DNA from 3 places in the Pseudoalteromonas sp. MMG033 genome. Region 2 is predicted to be linked to each of the others. Evidence: predicted binding sites of a transcription regulator. Region 2 holds the regulator's gene; each other region holds the start of a gene.
What was found. Region 2 encodes FliA, which starts transcription of late flagellar genes. Its sites were predicted from a motif close to CTAAAGNTNNNNNNNNNNNNGCCGATA; they were not measured.

Region 1 (7,045 bases), 2.1 Mb from region 2:
ACAAGAAGCAGAAAGACGTAAAGAGCTAGCAAAGCAAAAGCGGATAATCGAAGAATCCGAGGATGTCCTAGTGAATAGTTCAAATATACCTATGTCCAGTGAAATGCTCCGGGTTATCCAAAAAAGAGTGCACAATGCACTAGCCACTATGGTTGAGCTGTCCCCTACGTCACGAGAGTTGAAAAACCGTCTGCATGAATCTACTGAACGAATGAACTCGGAACCCGCCAATCTCAGCGACAGTGATAACGTCGCTTTACCGGATAACGACAAACAGCTAATTGCACTTGTACAAGGAATAAAAAAGCTTCGTCAACTTCTTCGTTCAGAGCACAGTAAAGGCAAAGTTGATACGCAAATCTTTGTTAAAGAAGACCGCCGCTTGGAAAAAATTCAGTTAAGAATTAATGTAGAAAGTCAAATCAAACGAGGGCTCTCTGCAAAAACAGCCAATATGGTTGGCTCTGCAAGACAGTACTTTGAAAAAGCTTATGCAACCATTATGGCAGTGACTTACAACGACGAATATGTAACAGAGAAAAAGAACCAATTAGAAGGTTATCTCAATGAGATCAGTACTGAACTCAAAGCGTCTAATGCCTCAGCAGTAAAGAAAAAAGCAGAGAAGGAAAAGGACGACTTGGACGTCCTTTTCGCACCGAAAAAGAAATGGTGATCAGCTTAGTGCAAATTTCACGATAAATAATATTGTCAGCACCCAGACACTAATAGATATTTCTTCTTTTTTATTGCACGCGAGCTTCACAGCGGTGTATGCAATAAAGCCTAAGGCAATACCATGCGCAATTGAAAAGGTGAGCGGAGTCATCAATAGTACAACGCTCACTGGAATTGCATCAGTCATATCATCCCAGTTCACCAACTTTAGATTTTGCAGCATTAACACAGATACGTACAGAATTGCGCCTGCCGTAGCGTAAGCTGGGACCATTTTAGCCAATGGCGCAAAAAACATCATTAGTAAGAAGCAGCAACCTACGACGACCGCAGTCAGGCCAGTGCGCCCACCGACAGACACCCCTGAGACAGATTCAATATAAGATGTTGTCGTTGATGTGCCCAAGAAAGAGCCTGCTACTGTGGCAGAACTGTCTGCAGACAAGGCACGGCCCAATCTGGGCATGTTGCCTTTATCATCAGCAATCCCCGCTTTTTGTGTCACAGCAACCAAGGTGCCACTCGTATCAAAGAGATCAACAAATAAAAATGCAAATACCACGCTTAGCATTGAAATTTCCAAAGCACCGGCAATATCTAACTGGCCAAATGTTGGCTCAATGCTTGGAGGAGCAGACACTATGCCTTGATACTCAACTAAACCGAGCCCCCAAGCAATTACTGTCACCAACAAGATGCTGATCAACACCCCACTTTTCCATTCTCTATACATCAATGCAGTGATCACAAACAAACTAAAAATCGCCAATAAAGGACCTGGACTGGTAATGTCACCTAACTGAACGAGCGTTGCTGGGCTTGCGACAATAATACCCGCATTTTTAAGCGCGATGAGTGCTAAGAATGCACCAATACCCGTAGCGATTGCTCGCTTTAGCACAACTGGAATTGCCTGTATAACCCACTCTCTGACTTTAAAAAGGCTTAATAGTAAAAATAGACACCCAGATAAGAACACTGCACCCAAAGCAGTCTGCCAGCTATGGCCCATACCAAGTACAACACCATAAGTAAAAAATGCGTTTAAGCCCATACCTGGCGCTAAAGCAAGCGGATAATTAGCAATAAACCCCATGATGAAACAACCAATTGCTGCAGCCAGGCAGGTAGCAACGAATGCCGCGCCGTGATCTATCCCGGCCTCAGCGAGCATTGCTGGATTAACAAATACAATATATACCATGGTGATAAACGTAGTGAGTCCCGCTACAACTTCTGTTTTTACGTCCGTGTGTAACGCCTTAAGCGAAAATAATTTTTCTAGCATGTCTTTGTATTTTAAATGGAAACGAGGTCGGCGATTTTACCACAAATCATCACCATAAACGGACAAATAAAGCAAAAATCAGCTACAATGAAGACTAAGTTGTAATAAGTGAAGTGAGTATGAAAAGCAATCAATCTACAAAAGCGCATGGTGGTGACCTAGAGCAACAATTACTCAATGTGCTCGAGTTTGTGACGCAAGAGCCCGATCCGAAACACAGCTGGCCAAAACAGCAGGATCCCGAGCAAGCTTACAAGAAAGGCCTTTATTACATCAAAGAAAAGCAATACCCGCTAGCCGCAAAGTGGATGAGGTTAGCAGCCATGTCTGGTGATAACAAAGCACAGTTTTATCTAGGCCTACTATTTATCAAAGGGCAAGGAGTACCAAAAAGTGCATTTCACGGCGTTGCTTGGTTGAGCCTTGCCCAAAGTCAAGGCAACATCGCGGCACAGAGCACATTGAATGAAGTTCGGCCACACCTAACTACTAAGCGCTACATTGATGCACAATGTTATGCCGCTACTTTGTTTGAGCAAATTCATCAGCAAATGCATTTTGGTTCAAATAATTAATTAGCAATCGAGTTTCGAACAATAAAAGTACAAAAAAACACCAAACAATACTTGATTAATACCACTGTATGAAATACTGTATATGCACTGTATAGATAATCAGTGGTCTAATCATGTTGCACATATCAGCAAATTTAAATACGTATTCAGAAAACGTTAATCACTATCAAAGTTTTAATGTCTTGGATGCAATTGACGAGCAAAGCACCAATGATATGCTCTTACAAATTTTATACCGTTGTAATTCAAAAGCAGGTTGGACTTTACTCATAGCACCAGACCATGTGCTTAATAAGTCTATGCTAGATAGCTATGACATAGATGCAAACAAGCTGCTGGTGCTTAAACAAAGGGATCTGATAAACTTAGAGCATACTCTGGATAGCGCTTTGTCCAATGGTAATTTTGCAGCGGTCATAACTTGGCCAGGGATTTTATCACATAAGCAAATTGAGCATAGAAGTCTTAGTAAATCTAAAACGACACTATATTGCTTTAAAAATTCAGCTAAATTGCCATTATCAAAGTTTGCACACTAATTATGTAGGTCACTTATGTGTTTTTGTGGTAACACACAAACTTTTGAGCAATGTTGTCAGCCATTTATTACTGGGGCAGCAGCCCCCAAAACAGCTGAGCAATTGATGCGCTCTCGCTTCAGTGCGTACTGCACACACGCTGGGGAGTATATTTTAAAAACATATGCTTCCAAAACGCGCACCGAACATACCGTTGATGACATTTTATTATTTGCCAAACAAGTTGATTTCGTTCGCTTAGATGTCATTCAAACAGATCAAGATGAGCAGTATCAATATGTTGAATTTAAAGCAGCATATATCGAGGGAGGTGTATTGAACGCACTACATGAACGCTCAAGGTTTATTCAAGAAAATGGCGCTTGGTTATATCTTGATGGCGAACTATATCCAGCCGATAGTAAAAAAGTAAGCCGTAACGATCCTTGTCCGTGCTTAAGTGGGAAAAAGTTTAAAAAGTGTCACGGCTAATCATAATACGCTTACGCTTCCTGTGGCTTAGTCAAAAGACTAATGCCACACAAAATACGACTATGCATCCAACTTCAATTACTTGTTAAACAGCAACATTTAACTGAGACTGCATCTCTCCACTTGCGATCTGATCATAAAAAGCAGCGGCATCCATTTCTTTTTCTTGCACATCAATTTCTGGGTTTTTCTGACGATATAATTTTGCTCTGACAGCTGGTTCTAAATTTTCAATAACATTTAGAGGTATGTGTGCTTTATCATCGCGAATATGAAAAGGCTCAGGATCTAAGCATTCGTTTAATTTTATATCTTCGAGACCACCATCTTTTACGAAATAGCGATTGTACTGGCCGATTGAAAAATCAAATTCATCTGGCGCTAATGGCTGTTTGGGACCGACTTGTAGTTCTTTGCGAAGTGCTTCTTCAGATTTATCTGATTCATCTAATGCACTGCGCGGTAAATCAAATTGACTAAAATCCAATGCATCTTGAGAAAGTGCGCTTAGCAAAAGTGCAAAGTCACCTCTTCTTGATTCATGAACACTCAAACTCAATGCATTACCTAATTGAGCTTCCTTGAGTAACAATTGTTCTATCTGCATGGATTTTCGCCAAAAAATATTAATTCTGAAAATTTATCGGCATTTTTTAAAAAAACTTTAGGACATTTCTTTACTTCGTCAAAAACTTTGTTATTATCAGCGCCGTTGTTGAGGAGGGGTTCCCGAGCGGCCAAAGGGATCAGACTGTAAATCTGACGGCTCAGCCTTCGCTGGTTCGAATCCAGCTCCCTCCACCATCAACGACAACAAAGTACAATTGGAGGGGTTCCCGAGCGGCCAAAGGGATCAGACTGTAAATCTGACGGCTCAGCCTTCGCTGGTTCGAATCCAGCTCCCTCCACCACTTTGTACTTGAAAAATCTGTTATGGAGGGGTTCCCGAGCGGCCAAAGGGATCAGACTGTAAATCTGACGGCTCAGCCTTCGCTGGTTCGAATCCAGCTCCCTCCACCACTTCCTTTTATCTCTTTATTTCCATCTATAATTTCTCTTCATTTTATTGAATGTGATGCATCTCGTTTTTTAAATAGTTTTTTGCTTTTTCAAACTCAGGGTAAAAACGCGCTACTATTTGCCAAAACGCATGGTTGTGTGCCATCACATGATAATGTGCTAATTCATGCACTATAACATAATCGATCACCCATTTTGGCGCGCCAAGCAAAGCACTATTAAAAGCCAGAACACCTTTACTTGATAAACTCCCCCAACGACGTTTATAAAAACGTACTTTAAGTACCTTGTATTTTGAGCCCATGCAGGTTTGGAAATAAGGTAAACGCCCTTGTAGGTAGTTCGTCAACTCAACTTGAAAGAGCTGGTTAAGCTCATCAATGTGACTCTCTTTGCTCCCTTTGCTAAATGCTGTCAAATAAATGCATTGATTCATGTGGTCAATAAAGCGAGACTCTGAATCAAAAATCAATTTGTAAGACTCACCATAGACATTAACAGACTTTAACGGTTCAAGGCCCAGCTCTCTTTTTTTAGCGACTATATCTAGTTTTTTCTCAACCCACTCCTGTTTTGTATCTAACCATGCATTTAGCCAATTGTGACAAATACCGTAAGGGGCATGAACAACAACGCCTTGAGGTTTAACAGTAATAGCGACCGTTTTTCTACGGCGGCTTAGTTTGAGTTGGTAATTGAAATTCATAGTAAATTTATTGCTTTTTCATATATCAATCTAAATTGCTGCTAACCTTTATACTTATTACGGAAAAAACAGGCTGCCATGAATAGCAAACCTAAATGTCAGTACACGTCACCTGATGGACACAAATGCCAAGAAATAGACATGGGATCAGGATATTGTTTTTGGCATGACGCTAAGTTCGATAAAAGTGGATTAGAGCTATCTCATAAACTCGAACGTTATGCCAAAAAAGGAGGGCTACTGCAAGGCCTTGAGCTCAAGCGGGCCAATTTAGAAGGGTTAAACCTTGTTAAATTCAATGACCACAATGGCTATGACCTCTCGTACAGTAACTTTTACCGCGCTAATTTGCATGGTGCTCACCTGTTTAACAGCACGATACGTAATGCCTCGCTCATGAAGGCAGATTTAAGAGATGCAAACTTACACTGCTGTAAGATCGAAAATACCAATATATTAGGTGTAAAACTCAATGCGACCAGAATAGATAACTTGGTACTTGGAGACAAACTTCTCCAAGAAAGCCAAGCGATTGAAGCAGCAAAGCAAAAAAAGACCGATGACGCACAAGACTTGTACTTACAGAGCGAAGAAATTTATCGTTTACTAAGAAAAGGTGCAGAACAACAGGGGTTGTTCGAAATGGCTGGAAAGTACACTTACAGTGAACTTCGCATGCGCCATGCACAGTATCCAAAATATTCAAAAAAACGACTCGTTTCAAGTTTTATAGATATGTTATGCGGCTATGGAGAAAAGCCAGAAAATGTCATTCGCTTTAGCCTGGGCATGATTTTACTCTGTGCACTGTGCTATTTTATGCTCGGTATAAACTACAATGGCGACGTCATCCAATTTGCCGCCAATGCACCTCTAAAGCAAAATTTACACTCCATGCTCAATTGCTTTTATTTTAGCGTCGTCACTTTTACAACCTTAGGCTATGGGGATATTACTCCCGTCGGGATCACCCGGCTCATCGCCACCATAGAAGCATTTATTGGCAGCTTTTCTCTTGCATTGTTCGTCGTGGTCTTCGTCAAGAGAATGACGAGGTAATCATGCTTCGTTAGATATTTCCCGCCCTAATTCATCTAAGAATAAGCGCATGAACTCAGTGCGCTTCTTCGCTTCCTTTTGTGCCGCCTGCGTGTGCATTTGTGACTCTATATGCAGTAGCTTTACAAAAAAATGATCTATGGTGTAGCTTTTGTCATCAGGCTCTCGAGTGCGACAGAATGGGTCGTCAGTATGGTAAAGATGTCTGGCAATTGCGCCACCTACTTTCATACAACGACTGACACCAATTGCCCCAAGTGCATCCATACGGTCCGCATCCTGTACTATTTTGGCTTCTAAAGTCGTTGGGGTCACGTTAGCACTGAAGCTATGAGCCACTATGGCATGGTGGATCCCTTCTAGCTTATCCTGCGGATAACCTATTTCTATTAAAAATCGCTCAGCTTTATCCGCTGCCATTTTTGAAGCGAGTGCTCTGTCTGGATGATTTTTTGCAACAGCAACGCAATCATGTAACCAAGCTGCAGGTATAACAATATCTAAGTCCGCACTTTCTGCTATTGCAAGCTGTTTTGCAGTTTTAACCACCCGTTGTATATGAGAAAGGTCATGCGCGGTATCGGCAAAAGGCGTATCAAGCATAAATTCCTTAAATGCTTCTTCAAACTGTTTCATATTTTCCATCATTTTTACGTAAACCTTATGCTTTAGATTGTATGTTGGAACCCCCTTCACTAAAATGACAGGA
Region 2 (7,045 bases):
GAAAAGAGGCATGGAATGCATTACTGAATATGGTTGTAAATCAGATGCATACCACCAACAATGATATTCTACGTCAAGGCGGTGTTTATGCTATGGTAGGGCCAACGGGCGTAGGTAAAACGACTACAGTCGCAAAATTAGCTGCGCTTGGAGCACAAAAATACGGTGCAGACAAGGTCGCGTTAATTACAACAGATACATATAGAATTGGTGCTTACGAGCAGTTGGCAACTTATGGTAGAATTATTGGCTGTCCGGTTAAGCAAGTTAAAGATGCAAATGAGTTAGCAGAAGTTCTTTATCATTTGCGAAATAAGCGTCTAGTATTAATAGATACTGCAGGCATGAGTCAAAGAGACTTACGTTTGACGGAGCAGCTTAACACATTGATGCGTAGCTCACGAGTTGATATTCGTAGTTATTTAGTATTAAGTGCAACTTCGCAAATGCATGTCTTACAAGAAACTGTGAACCACTTCAAAAAAGTTAATTTGAGTGGTTGCATTTTTACAAAACTTGATGAATGTCTAAGTTTAGGTGAGATTATTAGCATAGCGATTCAAAATCGCTTACCAATAGGGTATCTTACCAACGGTCAGCGAGTGCCAGAAGACATTCGCGTAGCAAATGCTCAAAAATTAGTTAAAAAGGCTGAGCAATTGTATTTAAAAAGAACAAAAGCACAACATTCACGACGTGAAGCAGTGGCGTCCCAGACAGTAGGAATGTATGATTAATACAGTTTTAGATCAAGCAAGTGGCCTGCGTAAAATGAATCAAAAAAGTAACCACGGAGTAAAAGTAATAGCAGTAACTGGTGGTAAAGGAGGAGTCGGTAAGACCAATGTTTCATTAAATACTGCAATTGCGTTAGGACAACAGGGCCATAGAGTATTAGTTTTAGATGCTGACCTTGGATTAGCAAATTGTGATGTAATGCTAGGGTTACGTGTTGAGCGTAATTTATCTCATGTGCTATCTGGCGAATGTGAACTTGATGAGATTTTAGTAGAGGGTCCAGCCGGAATCAGAATTGTGCCAGCCACATCAGGCTCACAAAACATGGTTGAATTGAGCCCAGCAGAGCATGCCGGCCTAATTCGTGCGTTTAGCGAGCTGAGCAATGACTTTGATGTTTTAATTGTCGATACAGCCGCTGGCATATCGGATATGGTATTGAGTTTCTCTAGAGCAGCTCAAGACGTGATGGTCGTGGTTTGTGATGAACCAACATCTATTACCGATGCATATGCCCTGATTAAAGTACTTAGTAGAGAACATGGCGTGTACAAGTTTAAGATTGTCGCGAATATGGTTAGAAGCCTGCGTGAAGGCCAGGAGCTATTTGCTAAGTTGTCCAAAGTAACAGATCGATTTTTAGATGTTGCGCTAGAGCTAGTCGCGACAATTCCTTTCGATGAAAACATGCGAAAGTCATCTCGCCGTCAAAAAACCATTGTTGAACTCTACCCTAACTCTCCTGCCGCTGTCGCTTTTAGAGGGTTAGCAAGTAAAGCTGTGAAATGGCCAGTGCCTCACCAGCCCTCAGGTCATCTAGAGTTTTTCATTGAGCAGTTAGTTAACGGGTAATTATGGCTACACCGGTCAATCGAATGGCGGGATATCAAACAGCAGACCATCTGAATAAGGTGGTCGAGCGTCATACACCTTTAGTCAAAAAAGTGGCTTGTCATTTACTTGCAAGACTGCCAGCAAGTGTTCAGCTTGATGATCTTATTCAATCAGGAATGATAGGCTTGATTGAGGCAACGAAAAATTTTGATGCTAGTAAAGGAGCAAGCTTTGAAACCTTTGCTGGGATTCGAATTCGAGGAGCCATGTTAGACGAAATACGCCGTGGTGACTGGGCCCCGCGCTCAGTTCACAAAAATAGTCGCATGGTGGCTGAGGCGATATCAGAGCTAGAAACTGCCTTGGGTCGTGAGCCTAAAGACACTGAAATCGCTGAAAAACTTGATATTCCCTTAGATGAGTACCATCATATTTTACATGACGTGAATGCAAGTAAAATTATTGGCATTGAAGATTTAGGTGTCGACCAAGACGTAATTTCACCTGCAGGCAGTGATTTAGCGCTAGACAAACCATTCAATAACGTTAAGAATGAGCGCTTTAATGAGTCGTTAGTAGAAGCAATAAAAACTCTACCTGAGCGTGATGCAATGGTTTTGTCTTTGTACTACAACGATGAAATGAATTTAAAAGAGATTGGCCAGATCCTAGATGTGAGCGAGTCTCGAGTGAGTCAGATTCACGGTCAGGCAATGATTAAACTCAGAGCCAAGATAAATGACTGGATCAATTAGAGTACATTTTAATATTTTTTTAGGTTCAAACCTCACCGGAGGAAGTTTTGGATAAGAACATGAAAATTCTCGTGGTTGATGATTTCTCTACAATGAGAAGAATAATCAAAAACCTTTTGAGAGACTTAGGCTTTACAAATGTTCAAGAGGCAGATGATGGCAGCACTGCGCTTCCAATGTTGCAAAATCAAGAATTTGACTTTGTTGTTACAGATTGGAACATGCCAGGAATGCAAGGCATCGACCTGTTGAGAGCAATAAGAGCCGACGATAGCCTTAAGCATATTCCCGTGCTTATGGTAACTGCAGAAGCCAAAAAAGAACAAATTGTTGCGGCAGCCCAAGCGGGCGTAAATGGTTATATTGTTAAGCCATTCACTGCTGGAACATTGAAAACTAAGTTAGAAAAAGTTTTTGAACGCTTAGGCTAGTTACAAGTAAGGATAGGCTTATGTCAGAATCCTCTGCGCCACAAATTACATTAGAGCAAGCGAAGCAACTTGTTGAGTATCTTGAAAACGGTGAACAAGAAAAAGCTGATCAAATTTTAATTGAAGCAACTAACAAAGAACAATCTGAGTTATTTGCTGAAGTCGGAAAATTGACACGCCAGTTACACGAGTCGTTGAAAAACTTCGAGTTAGACACGCGTTTATCAGATTTAACTACAGAAGCCCTGCCAGATGCTAAGCAACGTTTAAACTATGTTATGGAAATGACAGAAAACGCTGCGAATAAAACGATGGATGCGGTTGAAGCGAGTCTACCGCTTGCTCAAGAGCTGGCTGATGACCTTTCTGAGATCAAGCCTACCTGGGATAGGTTGATGAGTCGTGATATACAACTCGGAGAATTTAAATCTCTGTGTCACGACTTAAACGACTTTATGCAATCTTCACAAGGCCGCACCGACGAATTACAAAGCTTGATGACAAATGTTTTAATGGCACAAGATTATCAAGATTTAACCGGTCAGGTTATTCGACGAGTCATAGAGCTTGTTAGAGAGGTAGAGGACAGCTTAATACACCTATTGACTGTTTTCGGCACGGCAGAAGTGGGTCAACTTAATACGGCTCAACAACCACAAGAAGTAGTTGAAACCCCCACTGATGAACTTTCTGGTCCTGAAGGACCTATCATTGACGCTGAAGAACGAGACGATGTTGTGTCTGGTCAAGATGAAGTTGATGATTTGTTATCTAGTTTGGGTTTCTAATAGGAGAGTATAATAATGAGCTTTGAAGTCGATGAAGATATCTTACAAGACTTTCTTGTTGAAGCTGGAGAAATACTCGAACTGTTATCTGAGCAACTTGTTGAATTAGAAAATAACCCAGATGACAAAGATTTGCTGAATGCAATTTTCAGAGGGTTTCACACTGTAAAAGGTGGGGCTGGTTTCTTAGGCATGAATGAGCTCGTTGATGCTTGTCATGGTGCTGAAAATGTTTTCGATGTATTAAGGCAAGGACAACGATCGGTCAATCCTGAATTGATGGATGTGATCTTGCAGTCGCTCGATACGATAAATGATATGTTCGCGTGCATTCAAAATCGCGAGCAGCCAGAACCGGCAGACCAAGAATTACTAGATGTCTTGCATAAGCTCAGTCAGCCAGAGTCTGCTGACGAAGAAATCGTTGCACCATCTGCTCCCCCAGAGCCTGCGCCAGAACCAGAGCCTGCTAGCGAGCCTGAAGATGACGTCTTGTTTGATATTGGTGACACGGATTCAGGTGAACCGGCTTCGTCTGACAGCATTGATGAAATCACGGAAGAAGAATTTGAAAGTCTATTGGATGAACTGCATGGTTCAGGTAATGGGCCCGCAGCTGAAGAACCGCAAACACCATCCGCTACTCCGTCGTCTCCACCTGCCAATGTAAATGATGGTGATATTACAGACGACGAATTCGATAGTTTGTTGGATGAATTACATGGTGTGGGTAAGTTCGGTGCTCAAAACGATACTACACCTGCACCTAGCGAACAAGCACCCAAGACGCCAACATCATCAACCCCACCTCCAGCGGCTTCTCAGAGTGCGTCCAGTGGTGGTGATGAAGAAATTAATGATGATGAATTTGAGGCTTTGCTTGATGAGCTCCACGGTAGAGGTCAAGCGCCAAAAAACTTAGAAGAGCCATCTGGAGCACCTGACGCTGCACCAGTGCAGGCACCCAAAACAGAAGCTCCAACGCCTCCTGTAGCAAAACCAAAACCGGCGCCAAAAGCTGATACGCCTAAACCTGCAGCAAAGCCAGCACCTAAAGCTGCGCCTGCAAAAGCAGAGCCAAAAGGCGGTGCCCAGAAAAAACCTGCTGCACAGGCAGAAACAACGGTTCGTGTTGATACAAAACGACTAGACCAAATAATGAATATGGTTGGGGAACTTGTATTAGTGCGTAACCGCCTGGTCAGCCTTGCAAATAACAGTAACAGCGAGGCAATGGGTAAAGCCATATCAAATCTAGATGTGGTGACCGCAGATTTGCAAGGCGCGGTCATGAAAACCCGAATGCAGCCTATCAAAAAGGTATTTGGCAGATTCCCAAGAGTTGTAAGAGACTTAGCGCGAAGCCTTAAAAAAGACATCAATCTGATCCTTGAAGGTGAAGATACAGATCTAGACAAAAACTTAGTCGAGGCACTCGCCGATCCATTAGTGCACTTGGTTCGAAACTCTGTAGACCACGGTATTGAGATGCCAGACGTCCGTGAAGCGGGCGGTAAATCTCGTACAGGTACAGTTACATTATCTGCTTCGCAAGAAGGCGACCATATTCTATTGACCATCAGAGATGATGGTGCGGGTATGGACCCTGAAAAACTTAAAAAAATAGCAATAAGTAAAGGTGTTATCGATTCAGATCAGGCAAGCAGGTTATCTGATACGGAAGCCTACAATCTAATTTTTGCGCCGGGCTTCTCAACGAAAGAAGAAATTTCTGACATCTCAGGCCGAGGTGTTGGTATGGATGTAGTTAAAACGAAGATCACGCAGCTGAATGGTCAAGTTAACATCCAATCTGAGTTGGGTGTAGGTACTATCCTAGAAATTAAGGTGCCGCTGACACTAGCCATTCTACCAACCTTAATGGTGATGGTCGGTCAGCAAACATTTGCATTACCACTTGCAGGTGTTAGTGAAATCTTCCATCTTGATTTGACGAAGACAAATGTAGTTGATGGCCAGCTTACGATTATTGTGCGTGAGAAAGCGATACCACTGTTTTATCTTGAACATTGGTTAGTGAAAGGTACGGACATTAATCAGAAAAAAGCCGAAGGACATGTCGTTATAGTACAAATAGGTACTCAACAAGTGGGTTTTGTAGTTGACTCATTGATTGGTCAAGAAGAAGTGGTGATTAAACCTCTCGATTCCTTACTACAAGGTACGCCAGGCATGGCTGGTGCAACTATTACTTCAGATGGTGGTATAGCCTTGATCCTAGATGTACCAAGTATGTTGAAGCATTACGCAGGCAAATAACATTCAATGTTGTTTGTTGTCACCGAATTTAGTGGTGCCAAAGGCACCACTTTTCGGATCTGTAACATAAAAAAGAGCGATGCCAATGGCAGTAAAAGTATTAGTTGTTGATGACTCAAGTTTTTTCCGTCGTCGTGTAAGTGAAATACTAGAAAAAGATGCAGGAATTGAGGTCATTGACTTTGCAGTTAATGGTCAAGAAGCTGTTGAAAAAGCAAGTAAGTTGCGACCTGATGTGATAACTATGGACGTTGAAATGCCAGTATTAGATGGCATTAGCGCTGTCAAAAAAATAATGCAGAGCAACCCAACACCAATCTTGATGTTTTCGTCGTTAACCCGCGAGGGGGCCAGCGCAACCTTAGATGCGCTAGATGCAGGGGCCGTAGACTTTTTGCCGAAAAAGTTTGAGGATATTGCCCGCAACAGCGAAGAAGCTACTCGAGCATTACAAACAAAAGTTAAAGAAATTGGTAGAAAGCGTGTAAGCCGTTTCACTCGTCCTATGACGAATACTAAGCCTACAACGTCTACAAGTAGCCCGTCGTCTAAGCCTGTTTCGAATTTGAGAAGCAGCACAGCCTCTACGATTGCGCAGCCAGACCGGAGCTTTCAAAAAGCACCGACAGAAACTGCGCCTCAGCGTAGTTTTAAAGCGTCAGGAAAATCATATAAAGTTGTTGCAATCGGCACGTCTACAGGTGGACCTGTTGCTCTTCAAACCATTTTGACGCAACTACCCGCTAATTTCCCTCACCCTATTTTGCTAATCCAACACATGCCTGCAGCATTTACTCCTGCATTTGCACAGCGATTAAATAGTCTGTGTAAAATTAAGGTTAAAGAAGCCGAGCAGGGCGATAAATTGATGCCGGGCGTCGCTTATTTGGCGCCGGGTGGCAAGCAAATGATGGTTGAGTCCAGAGGCGGCAGTAAAACGCTGAAGGTATTCGAAGACGATAGCCCTAGGATCACTTATAAACCATGTGTTGATGTTACATTTGCAAGTACGGCGAAAGCCTATTCAGGAGATGTACTGGCAATCGTGTTAACAGGTATGGGTGCTGATGGGAGAGATGGTGCGCGTATGCTGAAGCAAGTTGGCGCGACAATCTGGGCTCAAGATGAAAAAACTTGTGTTGTATATGGCATGCCTCAAGCAGTCGCTGCAGCTGGGCTGTCATCAGAGAGTTTAGCTTTGCAAGATGTTGCGCTGCGG
Region 3 (7,045 bases), 150 kb from region 2:
CAGTTTTTTATTATTACCTCGATAATCAATTGTCATGTGTGAGCGGATCAAATCTTTTTCGTCTGCGTCATATTGTATTCCACCAGAGAAATACCATCTTGGGTGCCAGTGAATTTTGGTTTCTGCGGCGAACAGTGCATTATAATTGTTATCGCCAAAGCGGTTATTAAGTGTATTTTCTGTTGGTTTGACAGAGTCACTTAAATAGATAATTTGGCCGACACTTAAGCTAAAGCGCTCAGTATTTTTATCATCTAATAAGCGAGTAGTAGCACCTAACGTAACTTGGTTTGCTTCTGAAATGTAATCAACGCCAGAAAAGCGACGTTCTCTGAACAAACCAAAAAAGTCATCTTGCATTTTCACAGTATCGTAAGACCCTATTTTGCTCTGGTCTTTCTCTGGTGTATATAAATACTGGATCTGTGGTTCTAGCGTTTGTGTTCCATCGTTTAGAAGAAAGTGTGTACTGCGCTCCAAATTTAATTGCCCATGCAGCCTCACCTGTGGCAGTGTTCGGGACGTTGAGTCTTTAAATTCACTATCATTAAAATCACCATTTTGCTCATAATGTGTGTGTAATAATGCTAGTTTTGAATCAAATGACCATGCATAGTCACTGATGTTATAGGTGACACTTGGCTCAAGATGAACACGTGTTGCATCTGTAATTGTTGCATCGCTATTTTTGAAATGACTCATTTGCCCAGTGAACTGCCAGTCTAGACCAAGGTATTCTTCAGGGATACGGTTTTTTATCGTAATTTCAGGGAATGCAGAATACGATTCCGCATGATTGCCTAACACTTCAAAATTTTGCAATTGCAGGTCGACGAGCCAGTCTTCGCCAAGGTAACTTAGTTGGCCCTTTCTAGCTAACTGTGTATCTGTCTGATTGGCGTAGCTAGAGCCAAGATCGGTTAGATAGTTATCATCGCTGACATTGGTTACATCAAAATTGGCACGCCAAAAGTCATTGAAATAGCTTTTCTGTTGCCAGTGTACTAAGTATCGCTCATCTAGATTGGGTTCTGATTTATCGTTGGTGAGTATTTCTGTTGCCAGCGTACCTGTATGTTGTTCGGTCAAATACCTAAACTCAGCTTGCAATTGCAGCCCTTTATTTGACATATATCTGGGTGTGAGTAACGCGTCGTAGTTTTCTGCCAGATTAAAGTAATAGGGGGTGACGATCTCGATACCATAACGGTTTGAGCTTGATAAAGTTGGCGTTAAGAGTCCTGATTTTCTTTTATCATCGATTGGAAACGTAAAATAAGGAACATAGACGACTGGGGTGTTTAATATTTTTAATACGGTGTTGTACGTTTCGCCCCAACCTTTTTCTTTATCTAGTGTGATTGTACTTGCTTCAATTTGCCAAAATGGTGACTGGCCAGGACATGTCGTAAAGCTTGAATTAAATAAATCTACTTGAGTGCTGGTCGCGCGTAATTTCTCGGCTTTTCCTTTACCCTGCTGTTGGGTTAATTGATATTGTGCGCCGAGCAAGCTAAATTCGCTTCTGTTGAGATCTGCATACATGCCCGTGCTATCAACCGTTGTATAGTCATCTTGAAATAGCAATGGCCCTGAGGCATTTAGAAGGCCTTTACGCTTGTCGACCAATGCGCTTTGTGCAGTGACAGACATTGCATTAGTATTGACCTCAACATCACCAGAAAATTCTGCACTGTCAGTGCCTTGCAGTTCAACTTTATTTGCTTGAATATCGATGGTGTCTGGCAGTATACCTTCCATAGGTTGCCAGTCTTTTGGCTGCAGATAGTCTTTACAGAGTCCGCCAACAGTGTTCGAATTAGCGAAAACCTGTGTACTAATAAGGGGTAGGACTAAAATGCCCCAATTTTTGCTCATTTATCGACCTTGTCTACCTTGCACCACGATTCAGCAAGACATGATAAATGAAAACAGTGTTAAATACAGTAATTAAGATCAGTAATTGGTGAAAATATGGCGAGTTTTACTCCATCGGACAGATTAGAAAGAGAACATCACAGACAACAGTTTATTGAAACCCAGTTCAAGCGCCTGTTTGGTGATATTGGTGAGTTCGATATTACCGCTATCACAGGCGATGCAAGCTTTAGGCTTTACTTTCGCATTCAAACTGCTGAGGCTCATTTTATTTTGATGGATGTGCCACCTGAAAAAGGCACTGTTTGTGAATTTGTGCATTTAAATGAGGTCTTTGCCGAAGGTGGTCTTACTGTGCCAGAAGTGTTGGCTTTTGATGATAAATTAGGGTTTGTTTTACTTGAAGACCTGGGGGCGATCCATCTTGCTGACCTTATCGAATCTGAGCACAGAGAAGCGCATTACCTGACACTATTGTCTTGGCTGCCCCAAATAGCAAAACTACCTGCATCGCAATGGATGAAAGAATATGATTCGGCATTTATTTTACAAGAAATGGATATTTTTAAATCTTGGTTATTAGAAAAATGGCTTGGTTACGCATTGGATGATGAAAAAGCGGGCAGGTGGCAGCAGTTAACCGAGAGTCTAATGCAGTGTATGTTGGCTCAACCACAAGTTGTCATGCATCGTGACTTTCACAGTCGAAATGTAATGTATCATCAAGGAGAAGGTCGCTTAATAGACTATCAAGATGCGGTCATGGGTCCTGTATGTTACGACGCCGTTTCATTACTTAAAGACTGTTACGTAAAGCTGCCAGCAGACGAATTTGAACGTTTAAAAAAAGTCAGTTATCAGCAACTATTTAGTAATGGGCTTCTAGATGGTATTGAGTATACGCAATATGTTGATTACTTTAACCTTACAGGCCTTCAAAGGCATTTAAAAGCAGCAGGCATTTTTGCTCGGTTAAATCTACGTGATGGTAAGCCTGGATACTTACCCAATATTTTACCTACCCTAGATTATATTGTGGAAGCAGCTGGTGCATATGCGGATTATCAATGGCTTGCAACTTGGCTTCAATCCGAGATAATACCTATGGTACAAGATAAACTAGCAGAGTCTTTATGAAAGCAATGATCCTAGCTGCTGGGCGAGGCCAACGTATGATGCCTTTAACTGCACAGATGCCAAAACCCATGTTAACAGTGGCAGGCAAGCCTTTGATTGCGTATCACCTTGAGCGACTAAAGCGTGCAGGTATTGATCAAGTTGTCATTAATCTAGCGTGGCAAGGTGAAAAGATCGAACAACATTTCGGTGATGGTAGCCAGTTGGGTATGCGCATCGAGTATAGCCATGAACCTGAAGGCGGGCTTGAAACAGCTGGGGGTATTGCTATGGCACTACCTAAATTATGTATAGAGGAAGATGTTTTTGTGGTTATTAACGGTGATATCTTTACCGATTATGACCTGCATGCGTTGACTCAGTTGCAGCTTATGTCTGGTGAGGCACACATTGTACTGGTCGAAAACCCTACACATAACCCCGATGGCGATTTTCGTTTAACGCATCAGCCACTCAATGAACAGACCTATACATTTTCTGGCATAGGTTTGTATCACAAAGATTTTTTTAAAGATGTGACGATTTCAAAAAGGCCGCTTGGCCCGATGTTGCGAGCAGCGATAGAGGAGCATATGTTATCTTGCGAGCTGTTTTTAGGTCCGTGGCATGACATTGGCACACCTGAAAGACTTAAGGAAATTAACATCGTGATGGAGTCTTGTGATGTGGGGTAAGCTGATAGGTGCAGGCTTTGGCTTCTTGTTTGGCAAATGGTTAGGCGCGATTTTAGGTTGCTATCTGGGTCATCTGTTTGATAAAAGCTTAAAACAAGACTTCGATAAAGCTGGTGGTTTTCAAGGTTTTTTTAGTGGTGATGACCTTAACGAACGTCAGGCACTGTTTTTTTCTAGCTGCTTTGCTGTGATGGGGCATATTGCAAAATCAAATGGTAGAGTCAGTGAAGTACATATCCAAGCTGCTTCTGCCTTTATGGATGAAATGGCCTTGCACGGAGATGATAGAAGAGAGGCGCAAAGTGCCTTTAATGCCGGTAAACATGCTGAATTTTCCATTAAAGAGTCGGTACACGATTTTAAAGAAGCTTTTGCTAGGCGATACGATTTACTACAGTTATTTTTGGAAATCCAAATCCAAATGGCTTTTTCTGATGGTCATCTATCAGCTAAAGAGCTAGAGCTTTTGAAGTTGGTAAGTAAATACTTAGGTATTAGCGGGAAGCATTTTAACTTTGTCTTGAAACGCTATCAGGCAGAATTTAAGTTTCGCCAACAGCGTGCGCAGTGGCAATCTCAGCAGAGCAATCGGCAGTCTAATCAATCACACCGAAGTGGATATCAACAGTCGCATCACAACACAGTGGCACCTGAGCCTGAGATTTCTCGAATTCAAGCATTGGCTGTACTTGGGCTAGAGCAGGGAGCTAGTGAGAAGGAAATAAAACGTGCTTATCGTAAGCTTATGGCACAGCATCACCCAGACAAATTGGTTTCGCAGGGCTTACCTGAGCATATGATGGAAGTTGCAAAAGCAAAATCGCAAAATATACAAGCAGCTTATGAGGTCCTAAAAAAGTAGTGTTGTTATAATTGTCGCAAAAAACCTGACAATTCTTTTTGTAGCCGATAATGCTGGTTTCTTTGTGTATTTTGACCAAATAACTGCCTTTGACGGTAATCGTATTTACTGTTTCTTTTTGCCCAGCGGCGCCTATCTTTCACCGTATGGAGCACAGCAGGGTTATCATAAGAATAAAATACATCTAATAATGCTGGACTCACTAAAGAGAGGCTGGCTGCAAGGTGCTTGTTCCTATTAGGGTTGGCAAGTTGTGCACTGACAGTGATCAAAGCATCTACTCGTATCTGTGGCAGTGTTGCGAGGTGTTCTGCAAACAGACCTGCACTGTTACCAAAAGCTAAAATGGCGATATGTTCGTTTTCTCTCAATGCCAGTGTCTTATAAAGTGCATCGAAGCGCGCTACTAACTCCATCTTATAGTCATTGAGCGCTGATTCACTGACAGAAGAAACAACATTTTGCTGCCTTGACTTCGGTTGGTTTTGCTCTGTATCGACTATACCGTCTTGAATCATATTTGCGTTGATATTCAGATCCGGAGATGGGATAACGTATGTATCATAACCATCATCGTTAAGCGCTTCTCTTAGGTAACTTAACCCATTGCCATGCAGTGGTGATTGTTCAATCCCTGGAAGCATTACGATAATACCGCGCTTACTGCCACTCATATACTCAGAAAACAGCACAGGAACCTCTCGTTCGTCATCTTTGATGGTTATAAACGAGTCATTAGCTAGCCAGTACCCTAGATCAGATTTGATGATCTCTGTTTTTGGCGGGGGAGCAATATGCTCTGCTGCTTGACTAAAACTGTTAAGTGCAAACATGACACTGAAATAAAGTGTCAAACATAACTTGGTTTGTTTTCTCATGGTGCCAGCGAATAAAACTCTATTAATTAGTTTATCTATCGACTAAAAGCCATTGAGCTTTAGTATTTTAATTTGGGAATTTGATACAATAGACAAATATGCAGTAATGGAAATGAGAGGACGTCTAAATATGGCAGACAGTAAGCGCGATTACATTTGGTTGTTTTTTAAAGGAGCAGGCATGGGGGCTGCCGACCTTGTCCCCGGTGTTTCTGGCGGGACCGTGGCGTTTATTACAGGCATATATGCCCGCCTATTAGCAGCCATTAAAAGCGTGGATGTGACAGTATTAAAAATGGTCTTAAAGGGCCAAATTAGAGAAGCATGGTCACATATCGATGGTAACTTTCTGCTTGCGGTATTTGGAGGGTTATTTACAAGTGCCTTAGCCTTATCAAAAATCATTGCTTATTTACTCGAGCACCACCAAACTTTTGTCTGGTCGTTCTTTTTTGGATTGATCATTGCCTCATTTGTTTACATTGCCAAGCAAGTTAAACGTTGGCAGTTACAGCATATTGTCAGTTGCACATTGGGTGTGATAATTGCGGTAATGATAACATCGTTAAGCCCAGCAGAAGCACAAGCACAGCCATGGTTCTATTTTGCTGCTGGAAGCATCGCTATTTGCGCGATGATATTACCAGGTATCTCAGGTAGTTTTATTTTGTTGTTACTGGGTATGTACGGCCATGTATTAACTGCGGTCAATGAACGAGAGTTTATGCTCATTGGTTTGTTTTTGCTGGGATGTGTATGTGGACTGATGGTATTTTCAAGGTTTTTATCTTGGTTATTAGCAAGATTTGAACAGGTAACTTTTGCATTGCTAGCTGGCTTTTTAATTGGCTCACTTAATATGTTGTGGCCATGGAAAAAAGTGGTTTCTACCTATGTTAATTCAAGTGGAGTAGAGAAACCATTGATGCAAAAAAATATCTCGCCTATGGAGTTCTCTCAGTTGACAGGCCAAGATGCGCAATTAGGCATTTGTATCGCACTTGCTGTATTTGGACTCTGCCTAATCCTTGTTCTGGATAAACTTAGTCATCAGGATTAACTCCGTCATCAGCACGTTGCTCATCAGGCTCAAATGCAACGTGCTACTCTTACTACTTCCTTTATTTTTAACCCCATCGCAATACTTATTTTGTGGTATGCAATAAATTCAAAGTAACAATATAATCACATTTGTGGTTTATCATGTAATACAAGGCAAAATGCCATGCTTTAACCTGTAGTTTCGTAAACTAGCTGTAAAATTAGACTAGAGTACAATGTCGCAAGTGTAAAAAGTGTGTTACTTTCTGGCGAAGATGTACTCACTAAACAAGGAAACACCTTGAAATGAAACTTGTAGGGATCAGTTGCCTGCTATTGTTCTGTTTGCTGGGGATCAATTTCTCAGCGTTCGCTTCTACCACCCAACTCGACTTAACTGCTAATACACTAGGGTTTGTATGTATCGCCATTTTTGTCGTTGCATATACACTGGTGATGCTTGAAGAAAAGCTACATATGCGTAAATCCAAACCTGTCTTGGTCGCTGCAGGTTTAATCTGGATTTTAATTGGTGCATTTTACATTGAGCAAGGCATGCCGGATGCGACTGAGCA

Region 1: AC2CZC_RS12190 (VC2046/SO_2500 family protein) is a predicted target of FliA. The motif match lies at 4,193-4,219, and genes of this name have one in related genera.
Region 3: AC2CZC_RS00325 (DUF3530 family protein) is a predicted target of FliA. The motif match lies at 5,466-5,492, and genes of this name have one in related genera.

The regions. Positions count from the first base shown of each region.
Region 1 covers NZ_CM170070.1:2,780,472-2,787,516, reverse strand. The annotation lists gene AC2CZC_RS12215 (hypothetical protein) at 1-676, shown strand, start outside; gene AC2CZC_RS12210 (NCS2 family permease) at 677-1,966, opposite strand; gene AC2CZC_RS12205 (tetratricopeptide repeat protein) at 2,086-2,541, shown strand; gene AC2CZC_RS12200 (SulA-like leucine-rich domain-containing protein) at 2,655-3,080, shown strand; gene AC2CZC_RS12195 (YchJ family protein) at 3,096-3,551, shown strand; gene AC2CZC_RS12190 (VC2046/SO_2500 family protein) at 3,637-4,158, opposite strand; tRNA gene AC2CZC_RS12185 (tRNA-Tyr) at 4,271-4,355, shown strand; tRNA gene AC2CZC_RS12180 (tRNA-Tyr) at 4,378-4,462, shown strand; tRNA gene AC2CZC_RS12175 (tRNA-Tyr) at 4,487-4,571, shown strand; gene AC2CZC_RS12170 (M48 family metallopeptidase) at 4,615-5,277, opposite strand; gene AC2CZC_RS12165 (ion channel) at 5,356-6,336, shown strand; gene AC2CZC_RS12160 (HD domain-containing protein) at 6,337-6,972, opposite strand.
Region 2 covers NZ_CM170070.1:4,894,767-4,901,811, reverse strand. The annotation lists gene flhF (flagellar biosynthesis GTPase FlhF) at 1-737, shown strand, start outside; gene AC2CZC_RS21240 (MinD/ParA family ATP-binding protein) at 730-1,590, shown strand; gene AC2CZC_RS21235 (RNA polymerase sigma factor FliA) at 1,593-2,327, shown strand; gene cheY (chemotaxis response regulator CheY) at 2,375-2,758, shown strand; gene AC2CZC_RS21225 (protein phosphatase CheZ) at 2,779-3,546, shown strand; gene AC2CZC_RS21220 (chemotaxis protein CheA) at 3,562-5,826, shown strand; gene AC2CZC_RS21215 (protein-glutamate methylesterase/protein-glutamine glutaminase) at 5,912-7,045, shown strand, end outside.
Region 3 covers NZ_CM170070.1:86,308-93,352, reverse strand. The annotation lists gene lptD (LPS assembly protein LptD) at 1-1,878, opposite strand, end outside; gene AC2CZC_RS00340 (aminoglycoside phosphotransferase family protein) at 1,975-3,015, shown strand; gene murU (N-acetylmuramate alpha-1-phosphate uridylyltransferase MurU) at 3,012-3,689, shown strand; gene djlA (co-chaperone DjlA) at 3,679-4,551, shown strand; gene AC2CZC_RS00325 (DUF3530 family protein) at 4,557-5,429, opposite strand; gene AC2CZC_RS00320 (DUF368 domain-containing protein) at 5,560-6,489, shown strand; gene nhaD (sodium:proton antiporter NhaD) at 6,777-7,045, shown strand, end outside.